Regions from separate parts of the Mycobacterium sp. NPDC003449 genome, predicted to be linked through region 1. Evidence: riboswitches for the same ligand, from Rfam matches in the RefSeq annotation. Region 1 holds a riboswitch; the other holds the start of a gene.

Evidence for each region. Region 1 has a riboswitch for cobalamin ahead of ACWDTP_RS03530 (FadR/GntR family transcriptional regulator). Riboswitches for the same ligand answer to the same signal wherever they lie in the genome.
Region 2: it holds a riboswitch for cobalamin, as region 1 does, so the genes downstream of both, metE (5-methyltetrahydropteroyltriglutamate--homocysteine S-methyltransferase) here and ACWDTP_RS03530 (FadR/GntR family transcriptional regulator) in region 1, are expected to answer to the same signal.

The regions. Positions count from the first base shown of each region.
Region 1 is NZ_JBSFPX010000006.1:83,051-87,880, forward strand. Features, by position in the region: gene ACWDTP_RS03520 (methylmalonyl-CoA mutase family protein) at 1-840, shown strand, start outside; gene ACWDTP_RS03525 (FadR/GntR family transcriptional regulator) at 994-1,698, shown strand; adenosylcobalamin (AdoCbl) riboswitch at 1,808-1,958, shown strand; gene ACWDTP_RS03530 (FadR/GntR family transcriptional regulator) at 1,961-2,680, shown strand; gene ACWDTP_RS03535 (hypothetical protein) at 2,655-3,119, opposite strand; gene ACWDTP_RS03540 (MFS transporter) at 3,273-4,649, shown strand; gene ACWDTP_RS03545 (3-hydroxybutyryl-CoA dehydrogenase) at 4,667-4,830, shown strand, end outside.
Region 2 is NZ_JBSFPX010000107.1:19,232-24,061, reverse strand. Features, by position in the region: partial or broken gene ACWDTP_RS23880 (hypothetical protein) at 1-102, shown strand, start outside; gene ACWDTP_RS23875 (hypothetical protein) at 312-845, shown strand; gene ACWDTP_RS23870 (sensor domain-containing protein) at 848-1,522, shown strand; cobalamin riboswitch at 1,607-1,787, shown strand; gene metE (5-methyltetrahydropteroyltriglutamate--homocysteine S-methyltransferase) at 1,936-4,218, shown strand; gene ACWDTP_RS23860 (short-chain fatty acyl-CoA regulator family protein) at 4,288-4,830, opposite strand, start outside.

The sequences.
Region 1 (4,830 bases):
CGGCTATCGTTCTTCTTCGTCTCGCAGGCCGACCTGTTCGAGGAGGTCGCGAAGTTCCGGGCGGTCCGGCGCTACTACGCGAAGATGATGAAGGAACACTTCGGCGCCAAGAAGCCCAACTCGATGCGGTTGCGTTTCCACGCCCAGACCGCGGCGGCGACGCTGACCAAACCGCAGCCGATGGTCAACATCGTGCGCACCGCGCTGCAGGCACTGTCGGCCGTGATGGGCGGCGCCCAGTCGATCCACACCAACGGACTCGACGAGGCCTACACCATCCCGAGCGAGATGGCGATGAAACTGGCCCTGCGCACCCAGCAGATCATCGCCGACGAGACCAACGTGCCCAACGTGATCGACCCGCTCGGCGGGTCCTACTACGTGGAGGCGCTGACCGACGAGATCGAAAAGGGCATCGAGGAATACGTCGAGAAGGTCGAGGCCATGGGCGGCGTGGTGGCCGCCATCGAACAGGGCTTCTTCCAGAAGGAGATCTCGGACACCGCCTACGATTACGCGCGGCGCAAGGCCAGTGGCGACCGGCCGGTGATCGGTGTGAACAAATACGTCGACGAGCACGACGACCAGAAGATCGAGGTCCACAAGCTCGATCCGGAGTCCGAGGCCCGCCAGATCACCCGGCTCAAGCAGGTGCGCGCCGACCGCGATCCGCAGCGGGCCAAGGCGGCGATGGACAACCTGCTCGCGGTCGCGAAGGACGAGAACGCCAACCTGATGCCCGCGACCATCGAGGCGGTGCGTGCGCACCTGTCGATGGGTGAGATCACCGGCGCGCTGCGCGGCGTCTTCGGCAGCTACGTCGAAACGCCGGTGTTCTAGGGGGATCGGCAACCAGCGTCGGTGCTCGGGAGCGGCATGCGGGTGAACCACGATGTGGTCGGTACAGTGATTCCCTATATCAAACTCTGCGACAAAGCAGAAGGGGCGCACGTGTCGGAGGCAACACAATCCGGATGGAAGCCGCTCCCGCGCATGCGGACGCATGAGCAGGTGGTGGCCGAGATCGAGCACCGGCTGAACACCGGCACACTCAAGGCGGGTGACCGTCTGCCCCCCGAACGGCAGCTGGCCGAGGCCCTCGGGGTCAGCCGGGGAGCCGTTCGGGAGGCCCTGCGGATCCTCGAAGCGATCGGGGTCGTCGAGGCCGGAACCGGTTCCGGCCCCACGTCCGGGTCGATGATCGTCAAGGACAGCACCGCGGGGATGGGCATGGTCCTGCGCATCCACCTGCAACTGGCGTCGTTCACCACCGACGATCTGGTCGAGGTACGTCTCACCCTGGAACGGCTGGCCTGCCGCAAGGCCGCCGGCATCGCCACCAGTGATCAACTGGCCCACCTGCGTTCGCTGGTCGAACAGATGCGGGGAACCCACACCACGGCGAGCTACAACGATCTCGACGCGGCCTTCCACGTCGGGATTGCGCAGATCTCGAGCAACGGGCTGGCGGCGGCGCTGATGGCCGCGCTGCGGGAAGCGCTGCGCCAAGCCATGGTGAGCGCGTTCGAACGGCTCGAGGACCCGGCGAAGACCATGGCGACACTGACCGACGAACATGCGGCGATCGTGGAGGCCATCGCCTCGGGCGACGGCGGCCGGGCGGCCGATCTGGTGGCCCGCCACATCGAGGGCTTCTACCGCGCCGTCGGGTTCAGCGACCTCAAGTGGGCCGACTGAGTCGGGCGGTCAACCCCCACGCCCAATTCGACATAATCGTCGTGTCCGAGCGTGATCGGCGACGTTTACGTCGAGTTCGCGCGAGAGCGCGGCCGGAGTCTTCTGCAATGCCATACACTGGCGGTTGCGGGCTCGAGGAAGCTGGTGAGAATCCAGCACAGTCGCGCTACTGTGACATCCCGGTTCACCGGGGTGGAGTCAGACCTGCAGGCCCGCAGCCTATCCGTTCATCAGGGACGCGCAATCCCTGCAGGAGGACACCATGGCCGAGGCCGCGCACGCGTCAGAAACCGCCGATGCACAGTGGAAACCACTGCCCCGCAGGCGAACTCACGAACTCATCGTAGAGCAGATCGAGGACCGGCTCCGGCAGGGCACGCTGCGGGCCGGGGACCGGCTGCCACCCGAGCGGATGCTGGCCGAAGCGCTCGGCGTCAGCCGGGGCGCGGTTCGCGAGGCGCTGCGGATCCTGGAGGCGATCGGCGTCATCGAAGCCGCTCCGGGGTCCGGGCCGTCGGCGGGATCGGTGATCGTGCACCGCGGGGCCGATGCCATGGCAATGGTCCTGCGCCTGCATCTGCGGATGGCGTCGTTCAGCCCGCAGGACTCCGCGGATGTGGCCGCCTCGCTCGAGACGCTCGCGGTGGCGGGGGCCTGCAGGCGGGCCACCACCGAGGACGTCGCCACCCTGCGGTCACTGGTCGAGCAGATGCGTACCGCCGGTTCGCTCGCCGACCGTCTGGACCTGGATACCGTTCTGCTGCAGCGGATCACCGAGATGTCGGGCAACGTGCTGGCGTCGGCGGTGTTGTCGGGTTTGCGTCAGGCCCGCTTCGACATGCCGAACCCGTCGGTCGAGGCGAGAGGCGCACTGGTCGACGCGATCGCGGCGGGCGATGAGGCTCGGGCGGTCGCGCTGGTGGCGCACCGGGCCGCGGGCGAGGACGACCCCGACCTCACCCGGCTGCGGCCCGCCGGCTGACCGCGGGTGCGGCCACCGTGGGGTCCAGTGACCACCCGGTGATGTCGAGGACCCCGCGCAGGAACTCCTCGAACGTGGTGAAGCCGAAACGCTTGAGCCCCGGCCTGGTTGGATAGATCTCGCCGTACCAGGGTGCGCTCGCCGCGACGATGAACTTCTGCTTCGTGTCGGGTCGCCGCCTGGGCCGGCGTCGGACACAGTCCCGGCCGGGGCGCTCGGGTTCGGTGTCGCGCGGCGGCGAATGCAGCGGCCAGCCGGTGAGGGCCAGGAACGCGCTGCAGAAGGTCTCCACCGAACCGAAGTACAGCCGGTGGATTCCGGGCTGGGTCCGGTACATCTCGCCGCCCCACGGCGATTCGGCCGCGACGATGAGCTTGCACATGTGGTACTCCGCCTCCGGTTGATGGCCCGCCTCGTTGGTAAGTGCCGCGCATGACACGTGGACGACCATATATGTGGTCGGACCATACTCGAGCGGTGGAGGCTGGGTCAAGGAACGGCTTGTGTCGGGCGCTACACGGATTTGACCCTTGTGGCCTGAACCACAGTTGTGGTAGGACCATAGTGAGATCCGTCCAACTCTGGAGACGCTATGCATCAACAGGCCGAGGCTCAGGCGGCGAACCCGCAATCGACTACCGAGCGACCCCACGGTCTACGCCGGGTCGGTGCGGCGAGCCTGATCGGTACGACCATCGAGTACTACGACTTCTTCGTCTACGGCACCGCGGCAGCCTTGGTCTTCCCGCACCTGTTCTTCCCCAGCAGCAGCCCGTCGATGGGCACCATCGCATCGTTCGCGACGTTCGGGGTGGCGTTTTTCGCCCGCCCGGTCGGGTCGATCGTGTTCGGGCACTTCGGTGACCGGATCGGGCGCAAGCGCACGCTGGTGTGGACGCTGCTGATCATGGGGCTCTCGACGGTGGCGATCGGATTGTTCCCGGGGTACAGCACCGGGGTGTTCGGGTTGTGGGAGAACGGGATCGGGATCTGGGCGCCGATCCTGTTGGTGGTGATGCGGTTTATGCAGGGCCTGGCGATGGGCGGGGAGTGGGCCGGCGCGACACTGTTGACCGCGGAGTACGCACCCAAGGGGCAACGCGGGCGGATGGCGATGTATCCGCAGATGGGGTCGGCGTGCGCGTTCTTCCTGGCCAGCGGCACGTTCTTCGCGGTGTCGATCACCATCGGGGACACCAGTGAGACATTCATGAACTACGGCTGGCGGTTCCCGTTCCTGGCGTCGCTGTTGTTGGTGATGGTCGGCTTGTGGATTCGGTTACGGGTGGCCGAGACTCCGGTGTTCGAGACCGAGCAACGCCGTCGGCAGCAGGAGAGCGCGCCGACCAAGCTGCCGTTCGCCGACGCCATCCGCAAGCAGTGGCGCCAGATCGTGATGTCCGGGCTGGCGATGTCGACGGTGTTTGCGATGTTCTATACCGGCAGTGCCTTTCTGACCAGTTACGGCACCTCGGCGCTGGAGTTCGACCGGACGATGATCCTCGGCTTCGGGATGATCGCCTCGGTGGTGCTGGCGATCGTCACCGCGGCGGCGGCGATCCTGTCGGATCGGGTGGGTCGCAAGAAGGTCATCGCGGCGGCCTACGGTGCCGCGGTGCTGTGGTCGCTGCTGCTGTTCCCGTTGCTGGACACCGGCTCTCCGGTGGCGTTCCTGATCGGTGTGACCGTCACGTTGGCGTTGTACGGAATCGCCAACGGGCCCGCGGGAGCGCTGCTGCCGGAGATGTTCCGGTCGCGGTTCCGCTATACGGGCGCGGGGCTGAGCTACAACCTCGGCGGGATCATCGGCGGCGCGATTCCGCCGATCCTGGCCGCGCGGATCGTGGCCGACCACTCCGGCATCTGGGTCGGCGTCCTGCTGGCCGTTCTGTCGGCGGTCAGCCTGGCCTGCGTCCTGGCGCTCCCGGAGACCAAGAACAACGACCTCGACGACGTACCCACCCAGTGACCCACCCGAAAGGTGCCATGACCACCATCGCCGAAAAAGTCGGAGTCGTCGGCTGCGGACTCATGGGGGCCGGCATCGCCGAGACCGTCGCCCGGTCCGGTCTGCCGGTCACGGTCGTCGAGACCAACACCGCCGCGGCGCAGGCCGGCCGCCAACGGCTGGAGAAATCGCTGGCCAAGGC
Region 2 (4,830 bases), on a different contig from region 1:
GCGACGAATCATGGACGGGTCGGGTTTCGCGACGGTAAACAACGCGCCAACACGTCGCGCAACATTGCTGTCCGGTCGACTCTTGAAGAAGGCTGTGAGTGATCTGATAATTGCCTGCGCAACAACGTAATACGCGGTTGTGACGCAGGTCTTATGCCGACATCCAATCGACCGCAGGCAGAATCGGGGCGTTGGTCGTCCGTTCATCGTTCGGACACCCGGCCCGCAGACGGTATGAGGGCAAAGTCGCCGAGGTGTAATGCCTTTCGCCGATGCGGCCGCACTGCGGGCCGTGCACCGCCAACCGAGTGATGGAGGAATCGTTGAGGTCGTCCAAGGCGTGCGAGCGGGGGATTGCCGCACTGCTCATCGCATTCAGCATCGGATTGGCCGCGATGCCCGTCGCAGCCGCCGATCCGGAAGATCCCATGCCGAGTGCTCCCGGTGTTCCGGGGCTTGCCGAGCCGGGAGTGCCTGCGGTAACTGCGTGTTCGGCCTTCGCCGATGCCCTGGACTCGGCGTCGACGTTCTACGGCGACTTCGCCGATTCCATCGAAGGGGTGGAACGTCCCGACTACGGCGACCCGACCATCAGCACCACCAACACCAGTGGCCGTACCGCGCTGCGCGAGGCCGCCGCGTCGGCGATGAGCGCGGCCGGTACACCTGGACTTTCGCCGGACATCGCCAACCCGATGCGCTCGTGGTCCGTCGGTGCCACCAAGCTGCTTCTCAAGATGGGGCTGCGCACCGGTGGACAGTCGCTCAATGACACGGCCACCCGGCTCAACAACGACGCGAACAACGCGCAGATGGCCTGCGCCGCTGCAGGAACCCACGCCTGACTGTGATCCGTCACGCGATTTCATTGCTCGTGTTGGTACTGCTGGCAACCAGCTGTGCCGGCAATGGCGACCCGGCCAACGGCCCGCCGAAGGATGTTCCGAAGTCGGCGCTTGCGGGGCTGCTGCTCAGCGCCGATCAGATCGACACCGTGATGGGCGCCGAGGGGATGACGGCGCACCGGCCCGTCACCGAGATGGGCGATCATCGTGACCTGCTGCCCAACCTGAACTGTCTGGGTGCCTGGCAGGTCGACGAGTCCGCCATCTACGGCAGGGACTGGGCGGCCATGCGTCAGGTGCTGCTGCGGGCGCCGGACAACGATGACTGGGACGACCTGGTGGTCCAGTCGGTGGTCATCTTCGCGTCCACGCGGGATGCCCGGGATTTCCTCGACGAGTCGGCAGATCGCTGGTCCAAGTGCACCAATCACCATGTCAACATCACCCTCAACGGTCGACCCCTGCCCAGGTGGACCAGCGGAGACCTCACCAGGACGAGTTCCGAGCTCACCTTGCCGTTCAGCCGGGTGAACGGGGACCAGACCCGGGCCTGCCAGCGTGCGCTGGCCGTCGCCGCCAATCTCGTGATGGATGTTCAGGCTTGTAAACCCGAGGGTTCGGCTGTCACGCAGGCCGCCGATGTGGTGGACCGGATCATGGTCGCGATGCCGCGCTGAGCCGTGCTGTCGTTGCGGCCGGGCGGGTAGTGTGAGCGACGCAGCTGGTTTGTCGGCGCAGGCTCAGGCCGGTGCCGACACCGAGCGCCGCACGCTGATCCAGGTGCGGCGCGAGAGGGAACCCGGTGGGAATCCGGGACTGTCCCGCAGCGGTAAGCAGGAACGACCGCCGTCATCAGCACTGGCACGCAGGTAACTGCGGCTGGGAAGCGACGGCCACTAGGTGCACGGATCGCCGTGCGGGCCTGCGAGTCCGAAGACCTGCCAGCCGTACCGGACGCGCCGCGTCCGGTGGTTCATCGCCTCGCGGAATAGGCAGTGGCCGAAGCGGTGTACCCGTGGCGGGTTTACACGTGTTCGGCTCGACGTCTCCGGGCGGTGGCCATCCTGCGAGCACGTTGAAGGACCTCGTCATGAACGCAACCGCTGTACCGTTCACCGCCACCATTCTCGGTTCCCCGCGCATCGGGCCCAATCGCGAACTCAAGCGAGCCGTCGAAAGATACTGGGCCGGCCGCACCGACCGCGCCGAGTTGGAAGCCATTGCCGCCACGTTGCGCCGCGACACCTGGGAATCGCTCGTCGCGGCCGGACTGGACTCGGTCCCAGTCAACACCTTCTCGTATTACGACCAGGTTCTCGACACTGCCGTGCTGCTGGGTGCACTCCCACCGCGGGTAGCCGCGATCACCGATGACCTGGACCGCTATTTCGCCGCCGCCCGCGGTGGCGCCTACGGTGGCGAAGAGATTGTTCCGCTGGAGATGACCAAGTGGTTCGACACCAACTACCACTACATCGTGCCCGAGATCGGTGCAGATACCCACTTCGGGCTTAATCCGGCCAAAGTGCTCGGTGAGGTGGAAGAGGCTGCCGCCCAGGGTATTCCCGCGCGTCCGGTGATCGTCGGACCGATCACCTTCCTGGCGCTGTCCAAGACGGTGGACGGTACCGAGCCGATCGGGCGCCTCGGGGAACTCGTGGCCGTCTATGCCGAACTGCTGGAGCTGCTCTCCGACAAGGGCGTGGACTGGGTCCAGATCGACGAACCGGTATTGGTGACCGACATGCTCGACAACGCCGCCGAGCTGGCCGAGCAGACCTACCGCCGGCTCGCGGACCTGACCAGGCGGCCGGCCATCTTCGTCGCCACCTACTTCGGTGAGCTCACCGATGCACTGCCCGTGTTGGCCCGCACCCCGGTCGAGGCCATCGGCATCGATCTGGTCGCCGGAGGTGTTTCCGCGGTGGCCACGGCGCCGGAGCTGGCCGGCAAGCTGGTGGTGGCCGGCGTGGTCGACGGCCGCAACATCTGGCGCACCGATCTGCAGGCCGCGCTCGCCACCTTGGCCACCCTGCTGGGACCTGCCGGCACGGTGGCGGTATCGACGTCGTGCTCGACCCTGCACGTGCCCTACACCCTCGACGCCGAGGATGGTGTGGATCCGGCGCTGCGGAGTTGGCTGGCATTCGGCTCCGAAAAGGTCGGTGAGGTGGCCGCCCTGGCGCGTGCCCTCGCGCACGGTCGCGAGGCCATTTCGGCCGAGATCGCGGCGTCCAACGAGGCCATCGCGTCCCGCAAGGCCGATCCGCGCCTCGACAACGCCGACATCCGCGCGCGCATCTCCGCCATCGTGGCCGCGGGCGTCAACCGCGGCCCCGCCGACCGGCGTCGGGCCGTACAGCAGGACCGGCTCAACCTGCCTGCCCTGCCGACCACCACGATCGGGTCCTACCCGCAGACGACCGCCATTCGCGTGGCCCGCGCCGATCTGCGGGCCGGCAAGATCGACCGGGCCGAGTACGAAGCCCGGATGAAGGCCGAGATCGCCGCGGTGATCGAACTGCAGCAGCGGTTGGGCCTCGACGTGCTGGTGCACGGTGAACCCGAGCGCAACGACATGGTGCAGTACTTCGCCGAACAACTCGACGGGTTCTTCGCGACGCAGAACGGTTGGGTGCAGTCCTACGGCAGCCGCTGCGTACGCCCGCCGATCCTCTACGGCGACGTCGCACGGTCGAAACCCATGACGGTGCAATGGATCACCTATGCACAGTCGCTGACCGAGAAGCCGGTCAAGGGCATGCTGACCGGGCCGGTCACGATCCTGGCGTGGTCGTTCGTCCGCGACGACCAGCCGCTGGCCGATACCGCCGCCCAGGTGGCGCTCGCGATCCGGGACGAGACCGTGGATCTGGAGTCGGCGGGTGTCGCGATCATCCAGGTCGACGAGCCCGCCCTGCGCGAGCTGCTACCGCTGCGAACCAGGGACAAGGAGGCGTACCTGCGCTGGGCCGTCGATGCGTTCCGGCTGTCCACCTCAGGGGTCGCTGACTCGACGCAGATCCACACCCACCTGTGCTACTCGGAGTTCGGCGAGGTGATCGGGGCGATCGCCGATCTGGATGCCGACGTGACGTCGATCGAGGCGGCCCGCTCGCACATGGAGGTGCTCGGCGATCTGAACGAGGCCGGGTTCGCCAACAGTGTCGGCCCTGGCGTCTACGACATTCACTCACCGCGGGTGCCGGGTGTGCAGGAAATCGCCGCCTCTTTGCGGGAGGCGCTGAAAGCTGTTCCTGCTGAGCGGCTCTGGGTGAATCCCGACTGCGGTCTGAAGACCAGGAACACCGCGGAGGTGACCGAATCGCTCAAGCACCTGGTGGCAGCGGCCGCGGAGGTGCGCGCCGGCTGAACTGGCGAGCGTGGGCCTCATGCACGCGTTGCGGCGAATTTGCGTGCATGAGGCCCACGCTCGGCACAGTCAGCGGTCGGCGGGCTGACCTGCCGGCGAATAAGGCAGGCTGCTGCTGGTCTGCGGGTCGACCTGGACCGGCTTGCCCACGTACGGGAACGCCCGTTGAGGGCAGGCCGGCCGGTCGCAGACTCGGCAACCCGCACCGATCGGCACGACGGCCTCGGGATCGGTCAGATCGATGCCTACCGAATAGACGAGCTTGTCGGCGTGGGCCAGGTCGCAGCCCAGGCCGATGGCAAAGCTTTTGGGGGTCCCCAGGTATCGGCTCGGTGCCGTGTCCGCCGTCTTGGCGATCCAGAAGTAGCTGCGGCCGTCGGGCATCTGGGCCACCTGCGTCAGGAATTCGCCCGGGCGCGCCGATGCATGGTGCACCACCCACAGCGGGCAGTTCCCGCCGACCCGTGAGAAGTGAAAAGCCGTGGCAGACTGCCGTTTCGAGATGTTTCCCGCGCTATCGGTGCGCACGAAGATGAACGGGATGCCGCGCGCGTCCGGTCGCTGCAAGGTCGACAGGCGATGACACACCGTTTCGAATCCGACCTCGAATCG